Linked DNA regions of Flavivirga spongiicola. The protein of the gene in region 2 interacts with the protein of the main gene of each other region in a pairwise test. Links are inferred from orthologs where the notes say so. Each region holds a gene or a part of one and is shown on either strand. Other genes may lie near its edges.

Region 1 (16,849 bases), 1.2 Mb from region 2 along the record:
ATGGGGCTGCTAGGGATGCTCTCAAAACCCTCCACAAAACTATCAAAAAAGTAGAAGAGGATATCGAGAATTTTTCGTTTAATACATCGGTGTCTACTTTTATGATAGCTATTAATGAATTGACATCTCAAAAATGCACCAGTAAGGACATACTTGAACCACTATTGATTTTAATATCACCTTACGCACCGCACATTGCAGAGGAGTTATGGAGTCAATTAGGGCATAATGAATCTATATCAACAGCAAGCTTTCCAAAATTTGACGGCAGCCATTTGGTAGAGAGTAGTAAAAATTACCCAATTTCATTTAATGGAAAAATGCGTTTTACACTAGAGTTGCCATTAGACATGAGTAAAGACGCTATTGAAAAAACAGTTTTAGAGCACGAAAAAACAAAAGAACAATTACAAGGACGAGAACCTAAAAAAGTGATTGTAGTTCCTGGAAAGATTGTCAACATTGTAGGTTAATGTAGTTTTTGGAGACAAAGTCAATAGAAAATAAAAAGTATTATTATTTATGACTAAAACAGGAATTATCTCAAAAACAAGCCATCAAGATTTTGATACAACCTATCAAACATTAAAAAGAGTTATTGAAAACAACCCAAATTTAAAGATTATAGCAGAGCTAAATCATCAAGCAAATGCTTCTTCTGTAGATTTAGGGCTAAACCCAACAAGAATCATTATGTTTGGAAATCCTAATTTAGGGACACCTTTGATGCAAAACGCCCAAGCGATAGGTTTAGATTTACCACAAAAAATACTGGTTTATCAAAATGATGAAGGCGTTGTAAAAGTATCGTATAACGATCCTTCGTATTTAAAAGATAGGCATGGCATTACTAATCAAGAAGACGTATTAAATAAAATAGCTGTTGCATTGGATAAAATTACAAATGCAGCAATAGGATAACATGCAGGATGATTTTATAGAAATAATAGGTTTTATTGCAGCGATACTTACTACAGCAGCATTCTTGCCACAAGTATACAAAACATGGAAAACCAAGGATGTTTCTAGTTTGTCTTTACCAATGCTTCTTATATTTTTTATTGGTGTTTTTTCCTGGTTAATTTATGGTTTTCTAAAAAATAGTCCTCCTATAATTTTTGCAAATAGTATTACTATAGTGTCTGCATTTTTGTTGATGTATTACAAAATTAGATATGGTAAAAAATAATGTAACAATCTGACAAAGTTTCAGACTATTAAATTGGCGTTATTTTTGCTATATTTATTATAAATTAAAAAAAGAAAACAATGTTAATACAATATTATATATTATTAGGTGCTATTGCTTTAGTCAGCTGGTTAGTGAGCAGTACTTTAAAAAGAAAATTTGAAAAGTATTCGAAAGTGCAGTTACGTAATGGTATGAGCGGCGCCGAAATTGCAGAAAAAATGCTGGCAGATCATGGCATTAGTGATGTCGAAGTAATTTCAACACCTGGGCGTCTAACCGATCATTATAATCCAAAAAACAAAACTGTTAATTTAAGTGAAGCGGTTTATAATCAACGTAATGCAGCTGCAGCTGCAGTGGCAGCGCATGAATGCGGTCATGCTGTGCAACATGCTCAAGCTTATAGTTGGTTACAAATGCGATCTACTTTAGTCCCAGTGGTTAGTGTAACATCAGGGATGTCTCAATGGGTCGTGGTTGGTGGCTTGATGCTAGGAGCTGCAGCTGGTTTAGGATTTGGGTATTATGTAGCAGTTGCTGGTTTAGTGATGATGGGATTTGCTACCCTATTTAGCTTTATAACACTCCCTGTAGAATACGATGCAAGTAACCGAGCTCTGGCTTGGTTAAAAAACAAAAACATGGTATCTCAACAAGAATATGCTGGTTCGGAAGATGCGCTTAAATGGGCAGCAAGAACCTATTTAGTTGCCGCCATTGGTGCTTTAGCATCTTTAGTATATTGGGGACTTCAAGTATTTGGAGGTAGAGATTAATAATAAAATTATAAATGACTTAAGCTCTGAAACGTTTCAGGGCTTTTTTATTTCTTTACTCGCAAAAGAATGAAGCTATTTAAAAAGTATTACGTTTTGTCAGAGTATAGTGAAGAATCTTATGTTTTGTAAATCAACATATTATATTTTAAGAGATTCTTCATTGCATTCAGAATGACATTTTTCAAACAGAGACTTCCGACGAAATTCTATACTGAATGTGTTTTAGCAAAAATCAAAATTAAAAAAAATGGATAGCCCGAAATCATATTATAAACAACATTCAGAAAAGTATAAATCTGAAGTCCAAAGATTATTCAAAAAAATGACAGCCTTAAGCATGTTGAGGTTATTGGTATTTTTTATAACAGGGTTTGGGATTTATTTTATGTTTCATTATTGGCAAGCTGCTGTTGTTATTGCTATTGTTGGGATTGCAGTATTTGTTTATTTATTATCAAAATACACCGATATAAAATCGCAAAGAAGCTTCAATAAAGCTTTAGCTGAAATAAATGAAGCAGAAATTAAAATAGCTTCAGGTGATTTTCATGGGCGAGATAAGGGCTTGCAGTTTCAAGATCCTAATCATTTTTATAGTTTGGATATTGATTTGTTTGGACGTGGTTCTTTTTTTCAATTTGTAAACAGAACAACTATTAAGGAAGGTACCCAAAAACTAGCGGATGCTTTAAAAGCAAATGACGTTAATGCTATTAAATTACGTCAAGAAGCGATCATAGAATTAAGTTCTAAACCAAAATGGAGGCAATATTATTCAGCGACATCAAGTTTGGTAGAAGTTGAAACACCTGCTAAAAATATTATAAGTTGGTTACAAAGCTATCATTCTTTTTTACCAAAAGTAATGCGATGGTTGCCAATAACTTTTATCATATCTTCAGTGGCAATATTTGTATTAACGTTTTTGGATTTTATAAACCCGGAGCTTATTGGGTATTGGTTGCTTTTAGGACTTGGAATTACGGGAGTTTATGTTAAAAAGACGAATGTTTTATCTTCAAATACAGATCGGGTTAAAGATACCTTTCGCCAATATGCTTTGTTATTGGACTTAATCGAGAACGAAACGTTTACTTCAGAATTATTACAGCAGAAACAGCAACAAATTCAATTAGATACTGAAAAAGCATCTCATATTTTTAAAAAGCTTTCAAAATCTTTAGATGCCTTAGATAATAGAAATAATATTATTGGTGCTATTTTCGGTAACGGGTTGTTTTTAACAGACTTAAAAAATAGCTATCATATTGAAAAATGGATTGAACAATATACGAATAAGGTTGCCGATTGGTTTGATGTTGTGTCGTTTTTTGATGCCTATAATTCATTAGGGAATTTTGCTTTTAATCACCCGAACTTTATATATCCGGAAATACAGGGAAAAGGAGAAACGGTTATTAATGCTAATAGTTTAGGACATCCTTTATTAGATAAAAGCAAACGAGTAGATAGTGATTTAACAATAGAAAATGAGCAATTTTTTATTGTTACTGGAGCAAATATGGCGGGGAAGAGTACATTTTTACGTACGGTGTCTTTGCATATTGTTATGGCCAATGTAGGACTTCCAATTTGTGCTGAAACGAGTAAATATTCACCAGTTAAATTAATTACCAGCATGCGAACAACAGATTCTTTAACAGATGATAGTTCGTATTTCTTTTCAGAATTAACACGTCTAAAATATATAGTTGACGCTATTGAAAAAGAGCCTTATTTTATCGTTTTAGATGAAATTTTAAAAGGTACAAATAGTACAGACAAGGCCATAGGTTCCAGAAAATTTGTTGAGAAACTAGTCGCTTCAAATGCGACAGGAATCATCGCAACGCACGATTTAAGCTTATGTGAAATTGAACAAGAGTTAGAAGATGTAAAAAACTACTATTTTGACGCCGAAATTATCAATGATGAGCTTCACTTCGATTATAAATTAAAAGCTGGAATTTGTCAAAACATGAATGCTTCCTTTCTTTTAAAGAAAATGAATATTGTTTAAACAATTTAACGAGGTTTAAAAGCACTTATATCAAATCAATTATTAGCGTTATTTTAACTCGATACATTGTTAGTTGATAATCAACTGATTAAGTGTTTTTATAAGAAAAATTGTCATTCCGAACGCTATCGAAAATAAAATATATTTTGTTTGAAGATATTAAGCGAAGCTTACGAGGAGGAATCTCATCCTTCTGAGATGTCTCGTCGCTCATGCTTCGCTCTGTCGACATGACAAAGCGCCGTTTATCAGAAATATAATCACTATTTGTCTATTGAAATTTATCTTGATTCACGTTATTATAAAGCCTTTTTTGAGATTAGTTGACCGTTCGAGCATTACTTTCACTACAAATTTTGTAGTGAAAGTAACAAGCTATGCCTGTTGGGGCTTTTAAACATCTTAATTTTTAAGATATTCCGTTTAGCTTAGCTAGTTATCTTCAATATAAAATATATTTTATATTTCGATAATACTCGGTGGGACAATTTTTAGTTTCCATTCTTATACCATTTTATTTTTGAATTTATAGTAAAAGAAATTTATTAAGGATTAGGTTCTATCGTTAATGTCCTTTCTGTTAAATTTGAAGGGATATTAATGTTCCAGCCACCTTCAGTTTTTATAAGGGAAAACCCTTTCCCTTGAGGAGATAACATAATTTTACTAAGGTCTAAATTATAAAATTTAGGAATAAAAATACTACTGGTACTTTTTACAGTTTCAATCCATTTAAAGGACGCTTTCTGTTTTTCAACATTAGTAGAATAAGTTGTTAAATTGCCAGCTATTGTTTTAGGGTAGGCTCTGCTTATAGCTTTTAAAAGTTCACTGTCATCTAAATGTGTGGTGAAATCCCAGTAGGTATCACTAGACAAGGATTTTTCGAAAAAACGAACCACTTGAAATGCAGATTGTAATGCCTTTCCGTTGGCACCAAAAGCACCCCATTCACCAATCATTATAGGCATTTTTAAACGTTTAGAGCTTTCTAAATGTCTGTCAAATATTAAATTTATTCTGTTATTGTTTGTAGTCGCTGCATCTGGTGTATCTACAACCAGATCGTACCCATGAGGTGCATAAACTAATTTGTCCTCATTAGAAATTCTTTCAATGCCTGTGTAAACACCCATATTTGAAGACATAGAAGTTTCTAAGAAAATAAGATGATTATTGTTTACCTCTCTAATAGCTTTGGTGGTTTTTGTGAAAAAAGGCATTAATATTTCTTTTTCAAAAGCATTGTAAATGGGATGCATAGCATCCACAATTTGTGCATAAAGGCTAGGATCTGAAATAAATTCTAGTATCTCCTTTCTACCATCTTGTGTAAGCCATTTACCAATCACGTCTTCTCCAGAAAGTATATCTCCTGTTTCTTGCGCATAAGCTTTTATAAAAGCTTCTACCATTAATTCCTGGCCTTTTATATTGCCCCAACCCATATTAGGTTCATTCATTAAATCAAAACCAATAACAGACGTATGATCTTTATATCTTTCAGCTAACATTTTCCACATGGTAATATAGTGATCCTGAACACCTATACCATCTTTAGCAGGTTTGTTATTCCAAAAATTGGTAACGGCTGTTTTTACAGCTGGACTTGTAAAATAGGCATCACTCCAAACAGGATTGTCTGATACATGAACTTCGCCATCGGTTAATGTAGCCCATTCTGGAGCACCATCGCTAAATAATTGACTATATAGATCCTGATGCATATCTAGAAACACATAGATGCCTTGCTCTTTGGCTAATTGAATTTGATAATCTAGATCTTTTAAATAGGCTTCGTCATAAACTCCAGGTTGGGGTTCTACACCTTGCCAAATAATCCCTAATCGGATACAGTTAAACCCCCATTTTGACATTAATTTGAAGTTTTCTGGATTCGAAAATCTTGTAGTATCAATTTTAGCACTTTTATTTACATAATTAATACCATGTAAAATAATCTGACTTCCATCTTCAGTTATAAACTTGTTATCTTTTACATTTACAAAATGGTCTTCTTTAACTTTTAGACTACAACTTTGAGTTAATAATATTAAGCTAATAGTTAATGCCTTTAATACTTTCATGCTTTATTTTAAATTAATTTTAAAATTTAAAAATAGAAAGTATGGTAATTATAATATACCAGTATTAGTAAAAAGGGGTATAAATGCTCTATTTGGGGTAAACGGATATGGAATTATTTGTGCAAACCATTTAATCGAGGTTTAAAGTTTTATTTGATGAGCTTATACTAAATAAACTTCAAAATATTAATTAGTAAATTTTATGGCCTCGATCATTTTTAGTGCGTTCTTATCATCTGGTTTTAAACTCAACACTTTGTAATAGTTTTTTAAGGCTTCATTGATGTTTTTAGTTTTAAAATAGGCCTCACCCAGACTGTCATATACGTTGTGTTTATATGGAAATATTTTAGTGTTTAAATCAAAAACATATAAAGCTTTTTTTGTTTGGTTAGAACTTAAGAGTGAATAACCATATGTGTTCAATTCTCTACTCCCTTTTACAAGCTCAGCCAATTTAGACACTAATACGAGCTCTTCTAACTTTAAATCATCTATGGTTTTAGAATTGAGTTGGTGATCTATATAATTAACGGCCATATAGTTTGAGCTATATGTCTCATTAGAAACAATCTTAAGCATATCGCGTTCTAAAGTTTCTTTTGGGGACTCTACAATCCTATTAACTTCTTTGCCATCTTTATAAAAAATAAAAGTTGGTACGCGATGTATGTTTAGGCCTTTCTCTTCATGATTTGGACTTTGCTTATAGGCTTCAGTAGTTCTATTAACGGCCACTACTTTTAATCGGTTTTCTGGAAAATTAGCAGCATCTAAAACTTTATAAAACCTCGGAACTTCTCGTTTGCTATCACCACACCAAGTGCCTAAAAAAACCTTGACTTCATAATCTTTTAAAGCATTTTTTAAAAGCTTTACAACTTTTGTATTAACTAAGTAATTACTATGGTTTTTAGAAAACCAATCGTTAAAACTGTTTTTTGTTAATCCATGTCTATTTATTTCACCAAGCAAAAGCTCGTTTCCTTTCTTATCTAGAGAAAGACTATTTAATGTTTGAGAAAATCCAAAATGCAGGTTAAGTAAAATGATTAAAAGGGTGACTGTTCGTTTCATGATTTTGATTGTTTTAAACCAAAAATAGATAACCATATCATGCGATTCCAGAAAAACGGATAGGTTGCTTAATTAATAATGCGAATGATAATAGTCTATTTATAAACTGCATTTTTGACGTTTGTAACTACAAAACGGATTTTTGTACATATTCTTTGATAGTTATAGCTTTTCTGTTTACTTTCATTTAGTATAATGACTTTTGTAAAAAAACATAGCTCACAAATTTTAGTTCACATCCTATTCTGGATGTTGTTTGTATTTGTATCATTGTTTTTGTTTTCAGATTTTTATTGGAAAGAAAATCCCTTTCTCCAGTACCTCATACTTTTAGTTATTATAGTTTATGGAAACAATTTTTTACTGCTTCCGTTTTTTGTTAAGAAGAAAATGTACCTGCTTTACACGCTTGTATTTGCAACCATTTCATTTTTAGCAACACAATTATATTGTTATTCATTTGCTAAATGTGGATGTACTATTGTTAAATGTTTAAGTGATTATTTATGGCAATCACTAGTACCTTTAATTTTCTTTTCCTTTATATGGATACTATATCGCTTTATTGATAAAGAAAATGAGATTGAAGCCATTAAGAAGGAGCATGTTGAAATGGAATTGAAGTTTTTGAAATCGCAGATAAACCCACATGTGTTGTTTAATAACCTAAATACCATTTATTCTTATTCATTAGAAAATCCAAATGAGGTTCCAGAGATGATTTTAATGTTGTCTGATAACCTTAAACATGTACTGTATGAAAGTAATTCTAAAACAATTTCTTTAGAAAAAGAGATTCAGTTTATAGATAACTACATGAAATTTCAAAAAATTAGAACAGAAGGTGTTAAACAAATTCATTACAAAAAAGAAATTGATTTCAATAAATACCAAATAGCACCACTACTTTTAATAACCATTATAGAAAATGCTTTTAAGCACAGCACATTACATAGCGATATTTCTATTTCTATTAGGGTTAAAAATGGTATTTTAGAATGTGTTTGTGAAAATGATTATGATAAAGAAAAAGTAAGTACAACCGATTTTAGGATTGGTTTACAAAACCTGGAGAAAAGGCTAGAGCTTATTTATAAGGATGCTTATGAATTTAGAATCGATAAAGGTGAAAATTTTAAGGTGCATTTAAAACTTAATTTATAATAGAATAATGTCCCTCCGAGCTTAGTCGAAAGGCTCGACCAGATAATTAAAACGTAAATGATGAATTGTGTTATTATAGAAGATGAAATTCCCGCTCAAAAAATCTTAAAGAATTTTATAGGCAAAATACCAAGTCTTAATTTAGTTGAGACCTTTAAAGCAGCGATTGAAGCGAATTCATTTTTAAATACGAATAAAATGGATGTCATTTTTTTAGATATTAATTTACCAGATATGTCTGGATTAGACTTTATAAAAACGGTTAAAAATCCACCAGCAATTATAATGACCACAGCATATCCGGAGTATGCGGTAAGTAGTTTTGAATTACCAACGATTGTTGATTATTTGGTAAAACCTTTTTCTTTCGATCGATTTTTAAAAGCAATTAATAAAGCAAAAGACAGAATAGAGATACCAGAAAGTACATTGGAGGAAGACAATGATGAAACCATTTTTTTAAATGTAGATAAGACCCTGCATAAACTTATTTTGAGTTCTATATTATACATTGAATCTGATAGAAATTACATCACTGTAGTCACCGAAACTCAAAAACTATCCTATATAGATTCGTTAAAAAACTGGGCAGTAAAACTTCCAGAAACCCAATTTATTCAAGTCCATAAATCATACATTATAAACAGTAAATTTGTCGATAAGATTTCTGGTAATACCATTTTTGTAATGGCTAATAAGATTCCCATTGGCAGAACTTATAAACAAGAACTATTAAGAACATTAGGGGTATAGACTTTCAAATCATTCCAACGCTTTTCATTAGTATGAATTTGTAAGTTGTTATATTTACATTGGTTAACAATTGAATATATATGAAATTTAGAAAAGCTACAAAAAAAGACATTCCTATGATAGTAGGAATGCTTGCCGATGATGAACTTGGAAAGGCAAGAGAAAATTTTCAGATGCCATTACCGACTGAATACTTGCAAGCATTTTCTAGAATTAATTCTGATGAAAACCAAGAGTTGATAGTTGTAGAGGATGAAAGTTCCGAAATTATTGGAACCTTACAGCTTACGTTTATTCAATACCTTACCTATCGTGGTGGGATTAGAGCTCAAATTGAAGCCGTTCGAATTAAAAAAGAGAAAAGAGGATTAGGCATTGGAAAAGCGATGTTTGAATGGGTCATTAATAGAGTAAAAGAGCGAAAGGCACATCTTTTACAATTAACCACTGATAAAAAAAGACCAAAAGCAATTAAGTTTTATAATGATTTGGGGTTTGTTCAATCTCATGAAGGTATGAAGATGCACTTTACTTATAATTAAATTAGGAATTATTAGATATTAAAATATGCAGCACCCATCCAAGCTTCCTAATGTAGAAACTACTATTTTTTCAATGATGAGTCAGTTGTCTAATGAGCATAATGCCATTAACTTGTCTCAAGGGTTTCCAAATTTTGACAGTGACCAAAAATTAACTGATTTAGTTAGTAAGGCCATGAATTCAGGGTACAACCATTATGCGCCTATGGCCGGAAATTTAGAACTAAGAGAAGCTATTGCTAAAAAAATAGAGTTATTATACAATACAAGCTATCATCCAGAAACCGAAATAATGGTTACTGCTGGAGCAACTCAAGCTATTTTCACCATTATTACAACATTTATAAACCCAGATGATGAGGTTATCATTTTTAGACCAGCTTACGATTGTTACGAACCAGCCATAACGCTTAACGGGGGTAAAACGATTTCAATTCAATTAGAAGCACCGGGTTTTAGTGTGGATTGGAATGCTGTAAAAACCGAGGTGAATCGTCGAACAAAAATGATTATTATCAATACACCACATAACCCTTCAGGTACGGTGTTCTCCAAAGAAGACATGCAGCAATTAGAAGCAATCACTAGAAATACTAACATTATTGTGCTGAGTGATGAGGTTTACGAGCATATGATTTTTGATGCCGAAAAACACCAAAGCGTCTGTTTATTTCCCGATTTAAAATCACGGAGTTTTGTAGTGGCATCTTTTGGGAAAACGTTTCATAATACAGGTTGGCGAGTGGGCTATTGTTGCGCACCAAAAGAATTGATGGAAGAATTTATGAAAGTACATCAATTTAATGTCTTTTGTGTGCATCATCCAACACAAAAAGGCATTGCAGATTATATGCAAGAGCCCAGCCATTATTTAAATTTGCCTGATTTTTATCAAGAGAAAAGAGATTTGTTTTTAAACCTTATTAAAGATTCCAGGTTTAAATTTATACCATCAAAAGGCACCTATTTTCAAGTGTTGGATTATTCAGAAATCACTAAAGAATATGATGTTGATTTTGCGAAACGATTAACGATTAAATCTGGAGTGGCTTCCATACCGTTATCAGTTTTTAATAGTCATAATTTAGATCATAAAGTACTTCGGTTTTGCTTTGCTAAGACGGATGATACTTTAAGAAAAGCTGCTGAGATATTAAACCGTATTTAAATGATGCAAGAAACCCTTAAAATAGCCTTAATTCAATCTGATTTAGTTTGGGAAAACCCTAAACAGAATCTTGAGAATTTTTCTAAAAAAATAGACAACATTTCAGAAGTCGTTGACTTGATTATACTTCCAGAAATGTTTACAACTGGTTTTACCATGAATGCAAAAGATATTGCTGAACCTATGGATGGAGAAACAGTTGAATGGATGCAATCCATAGCGTCGAGATTAAATACAGCCATTGTTGGTAGTCTTGTTGTTGTAGAAGAAAACAACTATTATAACCGCTTGCTTTTTGTGGAGCCATCAGGAGTTGTTCAGCATTACGATAAGCGACATACCTTTACATTGGTTGGAGAGGATAAAATATATACAGCAGGTGCTAAAAAGATTATTATAGATTATAAAGGTTGGAAGATTTGTCCGTTAATTTGTTACGATTTACGTTTCCCGGTTTGGGCAAGAAATACTGAAGATTATGATATGTTATTTTATGTAGCTAACTGGCCAAAACCAAGAATCTCTGCCTGGGATGCTTTGTTAAAAGCGCGTGCTATTGAGAATATGAGTTATTGCATTGGTGTAAATCGCGTTGGTATGGATGGTGTTAATAGTGAATATTCAGGGCATTCTGCAGCATATGATGTACTGGGAAATAGAATCACTTCCATAGAAGCTGGTAAGGAACAAACTCAAATAGTCGTTTTAGAAAAAAGACATATTGAAGCTTACCGAAACAAACTTAAGTTTTTAGACGATAGAGATATGTTTACTCTGAAGTAAACTGAAGCGTTTCATCTTCACCCCAATCCGCTCTAATTTCCATTTCTTTAAAATGACTAACACGTTCTGGCTGAGTTCTTTTAAGATAACTCCCTGTGTCATACTTTTTGTTGCCATTAGTGTCATGTATAACACGAATGTGATAAGTGCCAGGAGGTAAATTTAAAAATTCTACAGGATCAGCGTTTTCAACGAACTTTTCAAATTCTACATTTTCATCATTATCAGTTAGTTGTATGATAACTGGAAACTTAGCATTTACTAATGTAAAACGAGCATAACCAAAATCAGACGCTTTTTTTGTTTTAAGAGAATAATTTAAAGTATCATTTTTATCATCAAAAAAATCTACAAAAGTTTCAGGAAGTATTTGAATATTATATGCATTGTCTAGTTTCTTATCAAAATTAAAGATATACGTGTTTGTAATAGTATCAAAGTCAGTAGTAAAATCAATTTGAATAGAATCTTTATCGATGAGTCTAATTTTAGAAGTATCTATGCTAGTAAAAGGTGTACTACCAGCAATTCTAAAAGGTTCATCATAACGAATGGTGCCAGATGGCGATGCTTGAATTACTAAAGTGTCTCTTTTTTGCTCGCTAATTCTTACCGTATAGTCTTTTTCAAGAGTAGGATGTGTTACCTTAAAGAGTAGTGAGTCAACCTCAAGACGTGGATTGTACCAATACAAAAGACTGTCTGCTTTCGGGTCTTTTGTGACGCGGTATTCAAACTCAGGAGGTGTCTCAGATATGATGTTAATAGCCATACCCTTGTAATCACCTTCATACCCAAAAGCAATTTTTTCACCAGATAATAATCGAGGTCTGGTAGTCTTAAAATCTAATGCTTCTGAAAACAATTTTAAAGTATAAGTGGAATCTGTGGGTACATCAATAAAGTCTTTATAAAATGCGATTTGATCTGTTTTTTGTTGAAACTTATTGTCGCCATTATTATCTTTTAAAGCGATGAGCATGTACTTCCCTTCTTTAAGATTTTCAATAGAAAACGTCGTAACACTATCTAAAGTGTTGGTGATATATTTAGGGTTTTCTTTATAAATAATGGAATCGTTAAAAGTAGAATCCACTTCGTATAAAACCACCGAAACGAAAGTTTCTGGTTGTTTTTTTAAAGCATCTACTATATTGCCATTTACACTAAGGGAATCGATATAATCACCCGTTGATAGCACATATCTGTAATATGGATAGGGGTTTCCTTCATTATTATCGGTAATACTATTTCCAAAGTTAAAGGCATATGTCGTATTGGGTTGCAGCGTATCGTGGATTTTAATAGTAATATATTTACTTGCACCACCCAAAGGTGTCACTTCAGGTTGTGTTTCCATTGGCGGCGAAATAATGAGCTGCTTTTGCAAGTCTTTAATTTTAACATATTCGTCAAAATAGATCTTTATTTCGTTACCACTAAAATGGGTTGAATAATTTTCTGGAATAGACTTAATAATGATTGGAGGATCTTCATCTTTTGGGCCTCCACCAGGTGTGCCTCGATTAGCACAGTTTATAAAAAGGACGCTTATAAAAACGACTAAAATAAAATTTGAAAGGGTTTTATTCATTACCAATTTTAAATTTTGCACAAACCTACATAATTTAACTCAAAATATGTGCTAGAAAGCCGTTATGAAGGTAAAAACTACAATAAAATATGACTTTTTATAAGTTTTAGCATAATATCTATTATGGTTAAACTTTAAAAAGTAGTGAAACATTATATTTTGCAGTAGTTTTAAGGTGCAATAGGTTTTCTAGTGCATACTTTGAGTTTATAGATATAACGGTTAATACCAATTCAACATTGTAATATCATGGCTAATTTATTTAGTTCACTATTTCCTATTTTTAAAATTAGGAGTTCGTGAATCTACGATTTCTTTTTCATTTTATGTCTTCATAAAGGAATGTGCCCAGCTTGTCTGGGTATATACCGTAGTTATAGCTCAATGTTATTAAGTTAAGGATAAAACCTATCAATACTGTCATTCCGACAAAGGAGGAATCTCATAATTTGATTTATTTAATGGGATTTCTCCTATGGTCGAAATGACAATGAAATTACTTAATTTAATGATATTGACCGCTAAGCTATTGCCATAGTGGCTATGCTTATTTTTATGTTTTTTGCTTGATTTAATACCGTTATACAGGCTTCTAAAGTAGCACCAGTAGTCACAATATCGTCTACCAACAGGATATGTTTGTTTTCAATAGTTTCAGAATTAGTAAGTGTAAATAATTCGTCACTAGCATTCCAGCGTGCCAATCGTTTTTTATTGACCTGCGATTTTGAAGCTGTTACTTTTAGAAGTACATCGGCTTTATAGTCTGCTTTTATAGCCTTAGCAATTTGTTGTCCAAATTTTGCGACTTGATTAAAACCTCTTTTTTTAAGCTTCTTTTTATGAAGCGGTACGGGAATCACAAGATCAATAGGTTTATACGCTTCTATATTTTTTAATTCGCCACCCAGCCAATTTCCAAGAAAAAAACCAATGTTTTCGTAACCTTTATATTTTAATCCATGAATGAGTTGTTGAACAATCCCTTTTTTTTCAAACCGAAAAAGCGCCGTTCCAACTTCAATTTTTGCACGTCCATAAAAGACTTTTGTAACGGTGTTGTCATTGTTAAAATGAAAATTTGTAACCGGTAAATCATGTCTGCAATCTGTGCAGAGAGTATTTTCATTATCATTTAATAGGTTGAGGCAAGCATAACATATTTTTGGAAAGAATAAGTTGACTATTGGTTTGAGCATTTGTTTAAGAAAATTATGCTTTGAATAACTAGGCTAGTACTTTTCGTAGTATCCCTTGTTGTAAATAGTTTTTTATTTCAATATATGTTTCGAAACATCTTCAGGCCAAATGACAAATTTACCATATTGTCCACTTTTTTCAATTCCGCCAATTTCCTTACCTCTTTTAGTAGTTATCCAATCATCACCTTTCTTATACATCAATTTGTTGTCAGTAAACCAATTATTTATTTTGCGACTACTCAAACTCGTTAATTGCGATAATTCTTTTGTTGTCAAAAGTTTTGATTTTGAATTATCTTTAGTTTTTACAATTTCAGAAACTGTCTTTTCAGATTTCTTTTCAATTTCTTTATCAACTTTTTTTACTGAAACTCTAATCTCTTCACTTATTGTTAAAAGTCTCTGAACTTCCTGAGAAATATCGTTATATAGGTCTGCGTCCTTTTCCTTCGTGACGTGAATTCCCATTTCGTCATTATTTTGTTGAGAAAAAGAATATAAATTCATTGAAGTCACAATCGCTTCATTTTCATTTATATAACATTTAGCGTGAAGTGAATTGCAAAGACTTGTTCTAATTCCTATTTGAGTTTCAAGCCAATTACTTTCTTCAACTTGAAGTTTGTTTTCTCGGTAAATAATCCGAATATCTCGTTTTTGAATATTCAGGTTTTCTAAATGGTCTTTAACTCTCTTATGAAATTGAAGATATGGACTTATTAAAATTAGTCGGTCTTTTGTGTTTTTTATGAGTTCCTCTAAATGATATGATATGCCTGTTGTGTTTAAAAATTTCGCCATTTTTATTACAGTTTTTCTGTTTTCTTAAATTGTTTACAACAAGTGTATAAGCACTAGTGTCTTTAGATCTAAAATAGATCCAATATAATGAGTTTCTCTAAAATACGTAAAGAATTATCTTACAATATAGGATTTTTCCTTTAAATAATTGTAGTCTCTCCTAGACCTTAATATTCATAATTAATTCTCATATCATAAAAAATTTATTAAGAATAGTATTATAATTTGTAGATTTGATAATACACTATAACCTAACCTATTCATGAAAAAGCACCTACTATTTAGTATCACCCTATTATTAATATGTAATAAAACCTATACTCAAAACGCTCAAGAAGTTGCGGGGTCAGACGCAATTACCTTTATTACAATTGAATCTGACAAAAAAGCTGTTGCTAAGGAAATAGCACAATTTAGATCTAAAGAATATATCATTAATCATATAATAGGTAGAACAAACGGAAAAGATATTCAATTTGAAACTGAAAGTTTAGCTTCAGATGATAGTTCAGGTTTAGTTTCAATTGCCTTTAATTGTAATGAACTAAATGAAAAAGGCTTGCTTCTTGCTTTTTTTGGACCTAATACAGACACAAATGGACAATTAAAGGATGCATATGGATTTAGGTATATTCCTCTAAAAAAGGCGCAAGATTTATTTATGAGAATAGATAAAGTCCAAGATGATAATAAAAAATATATGTCCAGTGATAATGACGTTAACAACGTTTTTATAGAATTTGAGGATATTAAATTCATTATTTATAGAGATGATGGTGAACAAATAAGAGTTTTTTGGAATGGCTTTCAGATTGTTTGGGAAAGAGCTGCTTTTGATAGAAGTAAAAGACGATTAAAGAAATGGTTTGATTAATATATTAACTTTATATTAATTCTAGATTTAAGGTCAAACCAAGACCAGAACCATAGTTTCTAACCTCTAACGATACTTATTTTAAAGTAATAAAACATCAATAGCTAAAAAAATGCTTACCCATGGTTATTTTTTAGTAAAGAACCCCCTTAGTTTAAAGCGGTTTTTTATTTTTGCAGCATGGCAAATCAAGACGATCAATTTAAGAAGGTTATTTCGCATGCGAAAGAGTATGGTTATGTATTTCAAAGTAGTGAAATATATGATGGATTAAGTGCAGTTTACGACTATGCGCAGAATGGTGCAGAGTTAAAGAAAAACATACGCGATTACTGGTGGAAAGCGATGGTCCAGATGAATGAAAATATTGTAGGTATAGATGCCGCTATTTTTATGCACCCAACCACATGGAAAGCTTCTGGTCACGTAGATGCTTTTAATGACCCGTTAATTGATAACAAGGACTCTAAAAAACGTTATCGTGCCGATGTTCTAGTTGAAGAGTTTAGAGAAAAAATATCTGAAAAAATAGAAAAGGATATTAGTAAAGCAAAAAAACGTTTTGGAGATACCTTTGATGAACAACAATTTAGAGAAACCAATCCAAATGTAGTTCGTCGCCAAAAACAGATAGATAAAATTACAGAACGTTTAACTAAAGTTCAAGAGGAAGGAGATTTAGAGGGATTTAAACAATTAATATTAGATTTAGGAATAGCATGTCCTGTTTCAGGAAGTAAAAACTGGACTGATGTTAAGCAGTTTAACCTTATGTTTGGTACCAAACTTGGTGCTTCAGCAGAATCTGCGATG
Region 2 (17,063 bases):
ATTCTTAATGTTGGTAACAGCTATATTTTTCTTATTGGCTAGTGCATATTTTGTTTTTGGGTATTTCATGCAAATTGGTGTTGATCAAGGATATGAGCCTGTACAGCCAATACATTATTCACATAAAATTCATGCTGGTGATAACGGTATCGATTGTAAATACTGTCACTCTTCTGCAAGAGTAAGTAAAACATCTGGTATTCCTTCATTAAATGTATGTATGAATTGTCATAAATCTATATATGAAGTTGCTCCGGAAACTTTGGCTGAAGGCAATAAAATAGGTATAGATTATAATGCCGAAATTCAAAAATTATATGCAGCAGCAGGATGGGACGATGCTGAGCAAAAATATACAGGGAATTCTCAACCAGTAAAATGGGTGCGTATTCATAACTTACCGGATTTTGTTTACTTTAACCACTCGCAACACGTCACTGTTGCAGGAATTGAGTGTCAAACGTGTCATGGTCCTGTTGAAGAAATGGAAGTGATGTATCAGCATGCACCATTAACAATGGGTTGGTGTATTGAGTGTCACAGAACAACTAATGTGAATGTAAAAGACAATGCTTACTATACAAAAATACATGAAGAGTTATCTAAAAAGTATGGTGTAGATAAGTTAACAGCTGCTCAAATGGGTGGACTGGAATGTGGTAAGTGTCACTATTAATATTATTTTTCTTTTCCGCGAAGGCGGAAAACTTTAAATAGAATTAAAATTTTGTTTTTCGTTAAAAACGAAAAACTTTAAAATAAATAATAAGAAGTAATTCAATTATATAATATGTCATCAAACAAGAAATACTGGAAAAGTGTTGAGGAGCTAAACGAGAATAGCTCTATTGTTGAGGCGCTAAAACAAAACGAGTTCGTAGAAGAAATTCCTACTGATGAATTTTTAGGTGATAAAGATACATTAGAGGCTACATCTACAACGCGTCGCGATTTCTTAAAATATGTAGGTTTTAGTACTGCAGCTGCTTCGTTAGCGGCTTGTGAAGGTCCTGTTAAAAAATCTATTCCTTATGTTGTGCAACCAACAGAAATTATTCCTGGTGTTGCTAACTATTATGCAACTACCATTGCAGATGGATTTGATTTTGCGAGTGTTTTAGTTAAAACGAGAGAAGGGCGTCCAATTAAAATTGAAAACAACACCATGGCAGCTACTAATGGTAGTGCTAATGCTAGAGTGAATGCTTCAGTTTTAGGTTTGTATGACAGTCTAAGAGTTCAAGGGCCTAGAAAAGGAGAAGCATCTATTTCTTGGGATACTTTTGATTCTGAGACCAGTCAGAAATTAACAAATACTGCAGCTGCAAATAAAGCGATTGTGTTATTAACACAAACTTTTGCGAGTCCATCTACGAGTAAGTTGATTTCAGAATTTAAAGAAAAATATGGTAATGTTCGTCATGTAGTTTATGATGCTGTTTCAGAGTCTGCTGCATTAGATGCTTACCAAGCTAAATATAACGAACGTGGATTAGCAAATTACAATTTCGCTAAAGCCATGACTATCGTTTCTATTGGAGCTGATTTCTTAGGAGATTGGCAAGGTGGTGGTTTTGATGCTGGGTATTCTAAAAATAGAGTGCCAGATCATGGTAAAATGTCGCGTCACGTGCAATTTGAGTCTAATATGTCTTTAACTGGAGCTAATGCAGACAAACGTGTGCCATTAACACCAACGCAGCAAAAATTAGCTTTAGCTAAATTGTATAGTTTAGTTACTGGAAACAATGTTTCAGTAAATGGACTTCCGGAAAAAGTTGAAGCAGCTGTTAAAAGCGCCGCTTCTCAACTTAAGAAAGCAGGAAGTAATGGTGTTGTCGTTACAGGAATTCAAGATGTAAACGCTCAAACAGTTGTTTTAGAGATAAACGAGGCTCTAGCTAGTAAAGCGTTTGATAAAACAGCACCTATTAAAACAAGACAAGGTAGCGACGAAGCAGTAACTAAGTTAATTGCTGATATGAAAGCTGGACATGTTGGAGCACTTATTATGAGTGGTGTTAATCCAGTTTATAGCTTACCAAATGCTTCAGATTTTGTTGAAGGATTGAAAAATGTTGGTTTATCTGTAGCATTTTCTTTAAAAGCGGATGAAACATCTTCACTTACAAATTATCTTGCAGCAGCACCTCATTATTTAGAATCTTGGGGAGATGTTGAAATCAAAAAAGGACACTATGGTTTAATACAACCAACAATTCGCCCTTTATTTGATACTAGGCAATTTCAAGAAACTTTATTAAAATGGACAGGAAATGATGTTTCATACCATGATTACATTAAAGAAGCTTGGGGAACCGATGTTTTAGGAGGAAGTTCTTTTAACAAAGCATTACATGATGGTGTGTTTGTTGGAGCTATTGAGACTGAAGTTGAAGATACAACTACTGAAGCTGAAACTGATGCTGATGAATCTGCTGAAGCAACATCTTCTTCAGGAAATGCAGCTCAATCACTTGTAACTTCTGCAAAAAGCAACGGATTAGAATTAACATTATATACCAAAGTAGGTATGGGAGATGGGCAACAAGCCAATAACCCATGGTTACAAGAGTTTCCAGATCCAATTACAAGAACATCTTGGGATAACTATTTAACAGTTTCCAAAGCTGATGCAGATACATTAGGTTTGACAAATCATCATGTGGCGGATGGCGCATTGAATGGTAGTTATGCAAAAGTAACTGTAAATGATGTATCTGTAACTGCTCCAGTAATGATTCAACCAGGACAAGCAAAAGGTTCTGTTGGTTTAGCACTTGGATATGGAAAAACATTAGGTTTAAAAACAGAAATGCAAACAGGTGTTAATGCTTATGCATTATACCAAAACTTTAATGCAGTACAAAACGTAACAATAGAGAAGGTTGCTGGTGAGCATGAATTTGCTTCAGTACAGTTACACAATACCTTAATGGGGCGTGGAGACATTGTTAAAGAAACTACTTTAGAGATATTCAATACTAAAGATAAGAAATACTGGAATGCTATTCCTGTAGTGTCTTTAAATCATGAAGAAACTCCGGTAACATCACCAGAGGTAGATTTATGGGATGAATTTGATCGCTCTATTGGACATCACTTCAATTTATCGGTAGACTTAAACGCTTGTACAGGATGTGGAGCTTGTGTGATTGCTTGTCATGCAGAAAACAATGTGCCAGTAGTTGGTAAGACAGAAGTACGTCGTAGCCGTGATATGCATTGGTTACGTATAGATAGATATTATTCATCTGAAGAATCATTTGATGGCGATAATACTAAAAAGGATGAGATATCTGGATTAGGAAGCTCATTGAGTGAATTTGGTGAAATGGAAAATGCTTCTGAGAACCCTCAAGTAGCATTCCAACCAGTCATGTGTCAGCATTGTAATCATGCACCTTGTGAAACTGTATGCCCTGTGGCGGCAACATCACATGGTCGTCAAGGTCAGAACCATATGGCATATAACCGTTGTGTAGGTACTAGGTATTGTGCAAATAACTGTCCTTATAAAGTACGTCGTTTTAACTGGTTCTTATATAACGGAAATGATGAGTTCGATTATTATATGAATGATGATCTGGGACGTATGGTATTAAATCCAGATGTGGTTGTGCGTTCTCGTGGTGTGATGGAAAAATGTTCTATGTGTATTCAAATGACACAAAAAACAATTCTGGATGCAAAACGTGACGGACGAGAAATTAAGGATGGTGAATTCCAAACAGCATGTTCTGCAGCTTGTAGTAGCGGTGCTATGTCATTTGGAGATATCAATGATAAAGAAAGTAAAGTTGCAAAACTTTTAAAAGATAATCGTATGTATCACTTATTAGAAAGTGTTGGTACTAAGCCAAATGTGCAGTATCAAACAAAAGTGAGAAATACAACTGAAGCATAAATCTAATTAAAGAATCAATTATATAATTATGGCGTCTCATTACGAAGCACCTATTAGAAGACCTTTAGTTACAGGGGAAAAATCATATCACGATGTTACCGTAGATGTGGCAAAGCCTGTAGAAGGAAAAGCAAATAAACAATGGTGGATAGTTTTTGGTATTTCACTTGCCGCTTTTCTTTGGGGAATTGGATGTATTATTTATACCATATCAACAGGTATTGGAACTTGGGGTTTAAACAAGACCGTAGGTTGGGCCTGGGATATTACTAACTTCGTTTGGTGGGTTGGTATTGGTCACGCAGGAACACTTATTTCTGCAGTACTATTATTATTCCGTCAAAAATGGAGAATGGCCATTAACCGTTCTGCAGAAGCCATGACCATATTCTCTGTTGTTCAGGCAGGATTGTTCCCAATTATTCACATGGGGCGTCCATGGTTAGGCTATTGGGTGTTACCTATTCCAAATCAATTTGGTTCCTTATGGGTAAACTTTAACTCCCCATTACTATGGGATGTATTTGCAATATCTACGTATTTATCGGTCTCATTAGTATTCTGGTGGACAGGTTTATTACCAGATTTTGCAATGCTTAGAGATAGAGCTATCAAACCATTTCAAAAGAAAATATACGCATTATTAAGTTTTGGATGGTCAGGTCGTGCTAAAGATTGGCAACGTTTTGAAGAAGTATCTTTGGTACTTGCAGGTTTAGCAACACCATTAGTACTTTCAGTACATACCATTGTATCATTTGACTTCGCGACATCGGTAATTCCGGGTTGGCATACCACCATTTTCCCACCTTATTTTGTTGCAGGAGCGGTATTCTCAGGATTTGCTATGGTAAACACATTGCTTATTATTATGAGAAAAGTGTGTAACCTCGAAGATTATATAACAGTACAACACATCGAATTAATGAACATAGTCATTATGATTACAGGTTCTATAGTAGGTGTAGCATATATCACTGAGTTATTTATTGCATGGTATTCTGGTGTAGAATATGAACAATATGCATTCTTAAACAGAGCAACAGGACCTTACTGGTGGGCATATTGGGCAATGATGACTTGTAACGTATTCTCTCCACAATTCATGTGGTTCAAAAAACTAAGAACAAGTATTATGTTCTCTTTCTTTATCTCTATTGTGGTAAACATAGGCATGTGGTTTGAGCGTTTTGTAATTATTGTAACATCGTTGCATAGAGATTATTTACCATCATCATGGACCATGTTCTCACCAACATTTGTAGATATAGGAATCTTTGTAGGAACGATTGGATTCTTCTTTGTATTATTCTTATTGTACTCAAGAACATTTCCGGTAATAGCACAAGCAGAGGTTAAAACGATTTTGAAATCTTCTGGAGAACGATATAAGAAAATTAGAGAAAGAGGAGACAGTTTAGTAGGTACAGGAGTCGATGCAAGAACTTCTGGAGGACAAACTTCTAAACCAGCTGCTACAGCTGCTGAAACTCCAGACGAAGATAATTCAGCTAAAGTAAGTGACTTACTTGGAAGCATTGGAGCTTTTGATGCTACTACTCAGACAGCTGATGACTTGAAGAAAGTAAATGGTATCGGACCTAAAATGGAAGAAACGCTTAATAGCATAGGTATTTATACCTTCCTTCAGGTTAGTAAGATGACGAAAAAAGAATATGACTTGTTAGATTCTATTACAGGTTCTTTCCCAGGAAGAGCAGAACGTGATGATTGGTCTGGACAAGCTAAAAATTTAATAAACTAAATATAGTCAATGGAAGCTTCAAAAGTTATTCACGCTATTTATACGGATGATGATGTATTAATGTCTGCTGTTAAAAAAGTTAAGGCAGAAAAACATCACATTGAAGAGATATATACACCATTTCCGGTTCACGGACTAGACAAAGCCATGGGGTTAGCACCTACACGTATCGCTATTACAGCATTTATGTATGGTTTAGTTGGTTTAACAGTTGCTATCGTTATGATGAACTTCATTATGATTGAAGATTGGCCTCAAAATATTGGAGGTAAACCAAGCTTTAGTTATATAGAAAATATGCCAGCATTTGTACCAATTATGTTTGAGTTAACGGTGTTTTTTGCAGCGCATTTAATGGTGATAACGTTTTACTTACGTAGTAGAATGTGGCCATTTAAAAATGCAGAAAACCCAGATCCAAGAACTACAGATGATCATTTCTTAATGGAAATAGCGGTTCATGGAAATGAAAAAGAGCTAGAAAGTTTACTAGCAGAAACTGGAGCAGTCGAAATTAATTTAATTGATAAAGCGCATTAAGAAAAAGATGAAAAGCTTAATTAAAATATTAGTAGTAGCAGTCGTATTTGTAGCAGTATCCTGTAAAAAAGATTCAGCTCCAAACTATCAATTCATGCCTAATATGTATGAGTCTGTAGGTTACGAAACGTATGGAGAAGCAGCGTTTCCTGATGGTGTAGAAGCACAGGTGCCTGTTGAAGGTACGATACCAAGAGGGTATGTGCCTTTTGATATTGAAAATTCTAACGAAGGTTACCTGTTAGCTAAAGAGACATTAGTTAGCACTATAGATTCTACTCAGGTAGATTTAGAAAGAGGAAAAGCATTATATGATATCTACTGTGGGATTTGTCACGGTAATAAAGGTAAAGGACAAGGAAAGCTTGTTAAGCGTGAAAAAATCCTTGGTATTCCTAGTTACGATGATGTAGGAAGAGCTATAACTGAAGGAAGTATTTACCATACTATTTATTATGGTAAAAACGCCATGGGTTCTTATGCAAACCAATTGAACGAAGAAGAACGTTGGCAAGTAGTAGCATACGTGTTGAAGTTAAAATCAGATTTAGAAAAGTAAGATTGATAAGATTATTATAGATATGTATACATTTTCAAATAAATTAAAGACATTTTCTATCATTCTAATGGTTTTAGGATTATTAGGTGTTGGCTATGGTTTTATAACATCTCATAAATCTTTTGAAGAAGTTGAGCACTTGCTTACAGAAGAAGCGCATCATGGTGGCGGACATGGAGAAGAAGCTGGACACGCTGCTCCAAGTAACGATGCACATGCAACCGATACTCATGGTGATGAAGCACACGCAGAAGTTGATGAGCACACAAAACATGTGGAGCATGTTCAACATCAAATAGCAAACAGACCTTGGTCTGCACTTTATGTTGCAGCCTTTTTCTTTATGATGATTGCATTAGGAGTATTGGCATTTTATGCCATTCAAATTGCATCACAAGCGGGGTGGTCTCCTGTATTATTTAGAGTAATGGAGGGGATTACAGCTTACTTGTTACCTGGTGCTTTAATTGTATTAATTATTGCGGTTGCATCTGGTACTATAGGACATTATAATTTATTTGTTTGGATGGACCCTGAAGTCGTTGCTCATGATAAGTTGATTCAAGGTAAAACAGGATGGTTAAATATCTGGGGATTTGCCATTAGAGGATTAATATTTATAGGGGGATGGAGTTTATATCGTCACTTCGCACGTAAATTCTCAATTGCACAAGATACAGCAGAAGATAAGAGTAACTTTAAAAAGTCTTTCCGTATCTCGGCAGCATTTTTAGTATTCTTTATTTATACAGAATCTATGATGTCTTGGGATTGGATTATGAGTGTAGATCCACACTGGTTCTCTACCTTATTTGGATGGTATGTGTTTGCAAGTATGTTTGTAAGTGGTATTACAGTGATTGCTTTAATTACCATGTACTTAAAAACAAAGGGACAGTTAGAGTTTGTAAATGAAAATCATTTACATGATGTTGCTAAATTTATGTTTGCATTCAGTATTTTTTGGACTTACCTATGGTTCTCGCAATTCATGTTGATTTGGTATTCTAATATCCCAGAGGAGGTAACCTATTTTGTAACACGTTTCCAAGATTATAAATTACCATTCTTAGGTATGGTAGTCATGAATTTTGTATTTCCAATATTAATGTTAATGAATGCCGATTACAAACGTATTCCTTGGTTTGTTGTTATGGCAGGATTGGTAATATTAGCAGGTCATTATATTGATATTTTCAATATGATTATGCCAGCTACAGTTGGTGATAGATGGTTTATAGGAATTCCAGAAATAAGCTCAATATTATTATTTGCTGGATTATTCATATTTGTAGTATTTACCGCTTTAACCAAAGCACCATTACTTGTAAAAGGATATCCTTTTAGAAAAGAAAGTGAAGAATTTCATTATTAATTAAGATATAAATAAAGACGAACGATAACAATGACTGCTTTATTAACAATTATAGTTTTAGTATTTATTTTAGTAGCCATTTGGCAAATGGTAAAGATTTTCGATCTAGCACAGGCTAAAAACGAAAATTCTCAAGTTGCTACCGATAAGGATAACACAATAAATGCATATTTAATGATGGGCTTTTTAGCTTTCATTTATGTCATTACTATTGTATGCTTTGTAAAATGGGGTGATTTGCCATTAATGTCGAATTCAGCTTCAGAGCATGGTCCGACTATTGATAATTTGATGGTTATCTCTATGGTAATTATCTTTATAGTACAGACGATTACACAGTTCTTATTACACTATTTTGCTTATAAATATAAAGGTGAAAAAGGAAAAAAAGCATTATTCTTTGCAGATAATAATAAACTAGAAGCTATTTGGACGATCATTCCAGTAATTGTTTTAGCCGGTTTAATTATTTATGGATTAAATACCTGGATTAATATCATGGGTATAGATGAGAGTGATGACCCTTTAGTAGTTGAGTTATATGCACAGCAGTTTAACTGGAAAGCTAGATATGGCGGTGCAGATAATACTCTAGGAAAAGCGAATGTACGTTTAATTGATATTGATCGTGCTAACATATTAGGTTTAGATGAAGCTGATCCTAACGCACAAGATGATGTCATTACTACCGAGTTACATTTACCAGTAGGAAAGCCTGTATTATTCAAGATGCGTTCTCAAGATGTATTACACTCGGCTTATATGCCACATTTTAGAGCCCAAATGAATTGTGTGCCTGGAATGATTACACAATTTGGTTTCACGCCAACTGTCACTACGGCAGATATGCGAGAAACATCTCAGATGAAAGAAAAGGTTCAAAATATTAATAGAATTAGAGTAGAAAATAGTAAACCTCTATTAGCTAAAGGCGAAGAACCTTTAGAGCCTTACGAATTTGATTATATATTATTATGTAATAAAATTTGTGGGAAGTCTCACTACAATATGCAAATGAAGATAGTTGTAGAAACTCAAGAAGAATATGATGCTTGGATAAAAGAGCAAAAAGCATTCAAAAACTCTCTAATTAACTAATTTTAAAAGATAAAAACGATATAAGATTATGTCAGCACACGCAGATACTCACGCACACGACGACGACCACGGACATCATCATAAAGAAACGTTTGTAACTAAATATATATTTAGTCAAGACCATAAAATGATTGCTAAACAGTATCTTATTACTGGTACTATTATGGGCGTTATTGGGGTATTAATGTCTTTGATGTTTCGTATGCAAATCGCATGGCCAGAAGAGCCTAATGTATTGTTTGAGGCATTATTAGGTAAATGGGCACCAGATGGTGTTATGGATGCAGATATTTATTTAGCATTAGTTACCATTCATGGTACCATTATGGTATTCTTCGTATTAACTGCTGGTTTAAGTGGTACATTTAGTAACTTATTAATTCCGTTGCAAATTGGTGCGCGCGATATGGCATCAGGTTTTTTAAATATGGTATCTTATTGGTTATTCTTCTTATCAAGTGTCATCATGGTAATATCCTTATTCGTTGAAGCAGGACCTGCAGCGGCAGGATGGACCATCTATCCACCATTAAGTGCTTTACCTATGGCTCAAGGAGGTTCAGGTATGGGAATGACGCTATGGTTAGTATCTATGGCTATATTCATAGCATCTTCATTATTAGGATCCCTTAACTATATTGTTACAGTAATTAACTTACGTACAAAAGGAATGTCTATGACAAGACTGCCTTTAACCATTTGGGCATTTTTTATTACAGCTGTTATTGGTGTTATATCTTTCCCAGTCTTATTATCTGCAGCCTTATTATTAATAATGGATAGAAGTTTTGGAACATCATTCTTTTTATCAGATATATTCATTCAAGGAGAAGTACTGCATTATCAAGGAGGATCTCCAGTATTATTTGAACATTTATTTTGGTTCTTAGGGCACCCAGAGGTATATATCGTCATATTACCGGCAATGGGTCTAGTATCCGAAATTATGGCATCCAATTCGCGAAAACCAATTTTTGGATATCGTGCTATGATTGCTTCCATATTGGCAATTGCATTTTTATCTACAATCGTATGGGGTCACCATATGTTTATTTCTGGAATGAATCCATTTTTAGGATCTGTATTTACATTTACAACATTATTAATTGCGATTCCGTCAGCGGTAAAAGCGTTCAACTGGATAACCACCCTCTGGAAGGGTAACTTACAAATGAACCCCGCGATGTTATTCTCAATTGGTTTTGTTTCAACATTTATAACAGGAGGTTTAACAGGAATTATTCTAGGAGATAGTGCTTTAGATATTAATGTACATGATACCTATTTTGTAGTAGCTCACTTCCACTTAGTAATGGGAATATCTGCATTGTATGGTATGTTCGCAGGAATTTATCATTGGTACCCTAAAATGTTTGGAAAGATGCTTAATAAAAACTTAGGTTATATCCACTTCTGGATCACGGCTGTTTGTGCTTATGGTGTATTTTTTCCAATGCACTTTATAGGTATGGCAGGATTACCACGTCGTTATTATACAAATAGTAATTTCCCTTTATTTGACGATTTAGCTAATGTAAACGTTATTATTACCATATTTGCTTTAATAGGAGGAGTGGTGCAAATCGTTTATTTATATAACTTCTTTAGTAGTATTTTCTTTGGAAAAAAAGCAACACAAAACCCATGGAAATCTACAACACTAGAGTGGACTGCGCCTGTTGAACATATGCATGGAAACTGGCCAGGTGAAATTCCACATGTACACCGTTGGGCTTATGATTATAGCAAACCAGGGCATGATGTAGATTTTGTTCCTCAAAACGTCCCTTTAAAGGAAGGAGAGGAAGAGCTACAACACTAGCCAGTAGCAAATACAATTTTTTAATTGAAAAGAATTCTCCGAGGCTCAGTCTCGGGGTTTCCGTTGAAATTGTCATTCCCGTGAAAACGGGAATCTAAATAAAAGAATTTCGGGTTTTGATCAAAAAGGTCAAAACCCGAAATTCTTTATTATAAAAGCCAAAGCCTTTCTAAATTAGAAAGGCTTTGGCTTTTAGTATTTTATCTTCTTTTCTTTTTGTTTCAAGTAGGGTTTTTATTACACATGTATTTTGTAAGTGACTATTTACCTCTTAAAAACAAGTATAAAAAGCTTGAAACACCGCCAATACGCAGATTTTATCGACGAAATGTAAAATAATTCACAAAAAGTCGATGAAATACAAAAATATCCGTTAAATTGCACGCTGAATAAATTTGTGAAAAACTTTCCTGTAAAATATTTGGTGAATTTTACACGTCTTATTCTGAACTAACTAGATATGAATCTAAATTTTCAATTATGAAAACAACACTACTATTTAGAAATGTGTTCTTAAATACATTCTATATTTTACTGTTATTATGTGCTTCATTGTCGGTTTCTGCACAATGTCCTACGATAGCAGATCCAACTCCGCCAGCTATTTGTGATGCATCTGGATTTACTTTTAATGATTTGAATACTTATGCAACAGATGGAGGTAATGGCATACGTTGGTATGCTGTCCCAACAGGAGGAACTGCTTTTAATCCGGGAGAGTTTGTTTCACAAGGAACCTATTATGCTGATGATGACTCTGGTACCTGTGGTTTCAGAGAATCCATATTTATAGACTTTACAGTAGATCCAACAGGACAGAATTTAGATGCTAATTATTGTAGTAATGAAAATATAGATTTTCAAGATTACATAGATAATGTTTTACAATCGGGTATTCCGCCAGGGGGTAGTGTTGAAATTTATTATAGCTTTGATCTTGTTAACCAAGTAGCTCCAGCTACCTTATTCCCTAATGGCCTAACAAATTTGGCTATAGTATTCGTAGCTGCCGGTGGGGTTTGTAAAAGTCAATTTGAGACTTCCAGAGTAGGTGTGTTCGCTTCACCGCAAGACCCAATGCCTGATCTTATACAGGCGTTTTGTGCCAATGCAATCCCTACACCTACAGTGGGTAGTTTACAAACGGGTACTCCGGCTACTAATTTTAATTGGTATTCAAGCCTTGATGCTTTTGATAATCCAATAGAAGCATCAAAATTATCATCATCAGACCCATTAACAAGTGGTATATATTATATTCAAATAGATGATGGTTCTTGTACAAGTAACGCGGTGGCAGTAACCGTAAATGTAGATGTTCCGGTAGATGCAGGATCATCAGATACTTTACGATATTGTGAAGATAATATTCCAGCTGCAGATTTTAATCTATTTGATGAATTAGGAGGGTTTCCACAAACAGGAGGTAATTGGACTACTAATTCGTCCTTAGCAATAACAAATGGACACTTAGGAACAGTAAATATCTCAACTTTAATTGCAGGGACATATGTTTTTACTTATACAATCTCTGGTGGTGGTGCTTGTCCAGATGGAATTTCAACCGTAACAATTATAATTTCGCCTATATTATCCTCAGGAACGCCATCAGGAGCAAACCGAACATTTTGTGTGTCCGGCCTACCTTCAAATTTTGACTTAATGACGTTGTTAGATACTGATGCAGACCTCGGAGGTGTATGGACAGAAGGACTTTCCAGCTCAGGTACGGTTGTTCCATCATCCATAGATTTAACCACTGGAGCTTTTACTCCTGCAAGTAGCCCATATAATTTTACATACTCACAGAATACTACAACGCCTTGTCCGGAAGATTCTACAACGATTCAAATTGTAGTATTGGCAGATCCTAATGCCGGAACTGCTACAAACGATACATTTTGTGAAAATGCATTGATAGCAAATTATAATCTGTTTAATGCCTTAGATGGATCTCAAGATAATAATTTAGGAATTTGGACAGATGCTACCAACGCAACAATATCGGATCCTTTAAATTTAGATATTACGAGTTTTACTGTAGGAGGAAGTCCATATACTTTTAATTATACAATTGATAATGGAACTTGTTCTGATACAGAAACGATAAGTATAACAATAGAAGATGCGCCCAATGCAGGGACAACTACAAATCCAAATGCCTTTTGTTTATCAGATATCACACCGGGGCAGACATTAGACCTATCAGATTATTTAAGCGTCGATGCAGATCCAGGGGTTTGGAGTGATGATACGCCTTCAAATCGATTATCAGGAAGCATTGTAACGTTAGATGGTCTGCTACCAGGAACAACATATAGTTTTACATTCGATGTAACTGCATTCCCTGGTTGCGATACACCTGAAATGCCAACTGTTTTAATAACAATTAATGCACAACCAGATACAGGAGCAGCAGATCCAGCAATTTATTGTGAAAATGATCTCGCATTAAATAACACAGCTTTTGATTTATTTACGCTTTTAACTGGAACAGTAGATGCGGGAGGGCAATGGTACTTAGGTACAGACTCTGCAGGCACAATGATTTCCAATGTCCTAGATTTAAATACACTAACAAATATACAGGTATATGATTATACTTATAGTATTACAGATATAAACGGATGTATAAATAGTACAACAACAAGTATAACGATAGAAGATGCACCGAATGCAGGAACAACGACTAACCCGAATGCCTTTTGTGTAGCGGATATTACATCGGGGCAAACGTTGGATTTATTAGACTATTTAAGTGTGGATGCAGATCCGGGAATTTGGATAGACGATACGCCTTCCAATCAATTAACGGGAAGTACTGTGCGTTTAGATAATCTACTACCGGGAACAACATATAGTTTTACATTCGATGTAACAGCCATAGATGGCTGTGATGCACCTGAAATGCCAACTGTTTTAATTACAATTAATGCACAGCCCAATACGGGAACAGCTGACCCAGCAACTTATTGTGAAAATAATCCTGCGTTAAATAATACCTCTTTTAATTTATTTACGCTTTTAACAGGAACAGTAGATGCAGGAGGGCAATGGTATTTAGGTACAGACACGACAGGAACGGCGATCACTAACATTTTGGATTTAAATACACTTACCAATATTCAAGTATACAATTATACTTATAGTATTACAGATATAAATGGATGTACCAATAATACAACAACGAGCATAACGATAGAAGATGCACCGAATGCAGGAACAACGACTAACCCGAATGCCTTTTGTGTAGCGGATATTACACCGGGGCAAACGTTGGATTTATTAGACTATTTAAGTGTGGATGCAGATCCGGGAGTTTGGATTGACGATACGCCTTCCAATCAATTAACGGGAAGTACTGTGCGTTTAGATAATCTACTACCGGGAACAACATATAGTTTTACATTCGATGTAACAGCCATAGATGGTTGTGATGCACCAGAAATGCCAATGGTAACTATTACTATTAACGATTCATCAGCACCAACAGCAAACGCAACTCAGGAATTTTGTGATACAGCAACCGTTGGAGATTTAACAGTTTTAACAGGAACTACTATACAATGGTACGATGATGCAACAGGAGGAACGCCATTAGCTGGAACAGTAACTCTAATAGATGGAGAAAACTACTTTGCCACACAAACAGATGGAACAACTGGATGTGAATCTTCCGTGAGAACAGAAGTAATAGCTAGAATTTATCAATCTCCAAATGCGGGAGTTTCTGTTAACCCCGGAATTTCTGAATGTAATAATACTACAATAAACCTTTTTGATGGTTTAGATGGTTCGCAGGATAACGGAGGAACTTGGTATGAAGGTCCAGACAATACAGGAGCAGTAGTATCAACTCCAACAACTTATGATGTAACAGGGTTTAGTGCTAATAATTATCAATTTACATATTATATAACTGCTTCTGCACCATGTGTAGATGATAGTACAACTATAACGGTTACTATAGATGAACCTTTGAGTGCAGGAACAGATAATACTTTAGATGCTTGTAGTACAGATGCAACAACAGATTTATTTACGCTTTTAGGAGCTGCAGACCCGGGAGGAACATGGTCACCAGCATTAACAAGTGGAACAGGTGTTTTCGATCCAACGGTTGATGCAGGAGATATTTATACTTACACACATACAAACGCATGTGGAGTTACAAGAAGCGAAGTTATTGTAACAGTTACACAAGCACCAAATGCAGGAACTAGTAATCCAGCATTAATTTGTGTGATAGATGGTCCGACAGATTTATTTACCTTTTTAGGAGGCGCAGATACATTAGGAACATGGTCACCAGCATTAGCTAGTGGTACGGGAGTTTTTGACCCTTTAGTCGATACTGCTGGTGTTTATAGATATACAGTAACAGCAAACTCACCTTGTGCAATAGATGCTACCGCAGATATAACAGTAACTGTTAGTGATAGTTCACCACCAATTGTGAATAATGCAACTATGGAATTTTGTTTGATTGACAATCCAACAGTCGCAGATTTAGATGCAGCTTTAACGGCAACAGGAACCATTACCTGGTATGAAGATGCTGCTTTGACAACACAACTTAATGCCACAGATACATTGGTAGATGGGGAAGATTATTATGCAACTCAAACAAATGCCTCTGGTTGTGAGTCTTCAACAAATGTTCAAGTTGATGTTATTGTTAATGATACGCCAACGCCAACATTAGATAATCTAGCTGCAGAATATTGTATCAATGATGGTCCAATAATTAATGATCTGTCATTAAATATTACAGAATATAACGCATCAACAAGCAATATAGTTTGGTATGATGCTGCATCAAATGGTTCTGTTATTTCGGACAGCTCAACTTTAAATCACAATGTTACTTATTATGCCGCTTTAGTAGATGGTACTACAGGTTGTGAAAGTAGTGTTCGTTTAGCAATTACTACAGATTTAACGTCTTGTGGTAAATTGATACTTCCGGACGGATTCTCACCAAATGGAGACGGAACTAACGATACATATGATTTTGATAATTTACATATTCTATATCCCAATTTTGTAATAGAGATATTTAATCGCTACGGAAATATTGTATATAAAGGAAATGCTAATACACCAAGATTTGATGGTATATCTAATCAATCCAGAACAATAGGTAGTGGAGATTTACCAGTAGGAGTCTATTATTATATTTTCAATTTCAATGATGGAGAAAATAAACCAGAACAAGGACGCTTATACTTAAGCAGATAATATATAGATAAAGCAAAATTTAAGAAACAATGAAAAATTTAAATATATATCATAAAATAGCTGCTTTGTTAAGTTTGACGCTCTTGTCATTTCAAAGTTTTGCGCAACAAGACCCACAATTTACACAGTATATGTATAATATGAGTGTTATTAATCCAGCCTATGCAACAGCAGAAGATGCGATTCTAAATTTAGGAGGCTTATATAGAACACAATGGGTTGGCGTAGAAGGCGCTCCAAAAACAGGAACTTTTTTCGCTCACACACCTATTAATGAGAAAATTGAAATGGGTATTTCGTTTACGAATGATAATATAGGTGATGTTGTAAGTGAAAATAATATTTATGCAGATTTCGCTTATATATTACCAGTAGGATTTCAAGCAAAATTATCGCTTGGTATTAAAGCAGGGTTTACATTATTTGATGTTAATTTTGATGGCTTCAATTTACAATCAGGTAATACGACAACGGATGTCGCGTTTAATGAAAATATCAGTAAAACATTTCCTAATTTAGGTATTGGAGCATTTTATTTTACCAATAACTATTATATTGGCTTATCCGCTCCAAACCTGTTAACAACAAAGCACTTAGAAACAGAAGGCGGTGTGAAATCTACAGGTGTTCAAGATATTCACTATTTTTTAACAGGAGGTTATGTTTTTGATATTAACAGAGATTTAAAGTTTAAGCCTGCATTTATGGCAAAATCAGTTAGAGGTGCTCCTTTGGCTTTAGACATCACAGCTAATG

Evidence for each region.
Region 1: the proteins of Q4Q47_RS10925 (region 2) and Q4Q47_RS05995 interact in binary tests that used the Escherichia coli proteins (3 or more experiments, as listed by UniProt). The link is inferred for Flavivirga spongiicola from one-to-one orthologs.

Annotation. Positions count from the first base shown.
Region 1 is NZ_JAUOEO010000001.1:1,554,002-1,570,850, reverse strand. The notes cover bases 8,934-11,710. They hold Q4Q47_RS05995 (methionine aminotransferase), read left to right. Parts: upstream 8,934-9,639; coding sequence 9,640-10,782; downstream 10,783-11,710. Other genes in these bases: Q4Q47_RS05985 (Ig-like domain-containing protein), read right to left, coding at 11,552-11,710; Q4Q47_RS05990 (amidohydrolase), read left to right, coding at 10,786-11,565; Q4Q47_RS06000 (GNAT family N-acetyltransferase), read left to right, coding at 9,153-9,614; Q4Q47_RS06005 (LytR/AlgR family response regulator transcription factor), read left to right, coding at 8,934-9,072. In the rest of the region: Q4Q47_RS06045 (leucine--tRNA ligase), read left to right, coding at 1-473; Q4Q47_RS06040 (DUF302 domain-containing protein), read left to right, coding at 523-921; Q4Q47_RS06035 (SemiSWEET family sugar transporter), read left to right, coding at 923-1,189; Q4Q47_RS06030 (zinc metallopeptidase), read left to right, coding at 1,270-1,968; Q4Q47_RS06025 (MutS-related protein), read left to right, coding at 2,219-3,991; Q4Q47_RS06020 (glycoside hydrolase family 5 protein), read right to left, coding at 4,537-6,078; Q4Q47_RS06015 (thioredoxin domain-containing protein), read right to left, coding at 6,265-7,155; Q4Q47_RS06010 (sensor histidine kinase), read left to right, coding at 7,546-8,319; more of Q4Q47_RS06005, read left to right, coding at 8,377-8,933; more of Q4Q47_RS05985, read right to left, coding at 11,711-13,159; Q4Q47_RS05980 (ComF family protein), read right to left, coding at 13,681-14,358; Q4Q47_RS05975 (phospholipase D family protein), read right to left, coding at 14,431-15,162; Q4Q47_RS05970 (hypothetical protein), read left to right, coding at 15,425-16,036; Q4Q47_RS05965 (glycine--tRNA ligase), read left to right, coding at 16,217-16,849. UniProt on the Escherichia coli protein: Shows aminotransferase activity with methionine and histidine as substrates, and to a lesser extent also with phenylalanine.
Region 2 is NZ_JAUOEO010000001.1:2,705,001-2,722,063, forward strand. The notes cover bases 8,679-11,669. They hold Q4Q47_RS10925 (cytochrome c oxidase subunit I), read left to right. Parts: upstream 8,679-9,272; coding sequence 9,273-11,066; downstream 11,067-11,669. Other genes in these bases: Q4Q47_RS10920 (cytochrome c oxidase subunit II), read left to right, coding at 8,679-9,244; Q4Q47_RS10930 (gliding motility-associated C-terminal domain-containing protein), read left to right, coding at 11,547-11,669. Outside these bases: Q4Q47_RS10890 (c-type cytochrome), read left to right, coding at 1-676; Q4Q47_RS10895 (TAT-variant-translocated molybdopterin oxidoreductase), read left to right, coding at 791-3,907; nrfD (NrfD/PsrC family molybdoenzyme membrane anchor subunit), read left to right, coding at 3,936-5,672; Q4Q47_RS10905 (DUF3341 domain-containing protein), read left to right, coding at 5,682-6,212; Q4Q47_RS10910 (c-type cytochrome), read left to right, coding at 6,220-6,771; Q4Q47_RS10915 (quinol:cytochrome C oxidoreductase), read left to right, coding at 6,794-8,146; more of Q4Q47_RS10920, read left to right, coding at 8,177-8,678; more of Q4Q47_RS10930, read left to right, coding at 11,670-16,307; Q4Q47_RS10935 (PorP/SprF family type IX secretion system membrane protein), read left to right, coding at 16,337-17,063. UniProt on the Escherichia coli protein: Cytochrome bo(3) ubiquinol oxidase is the terminal enzyme in the aerobic respiratory chain of E.coli that predominates when cells are grown at high aeration.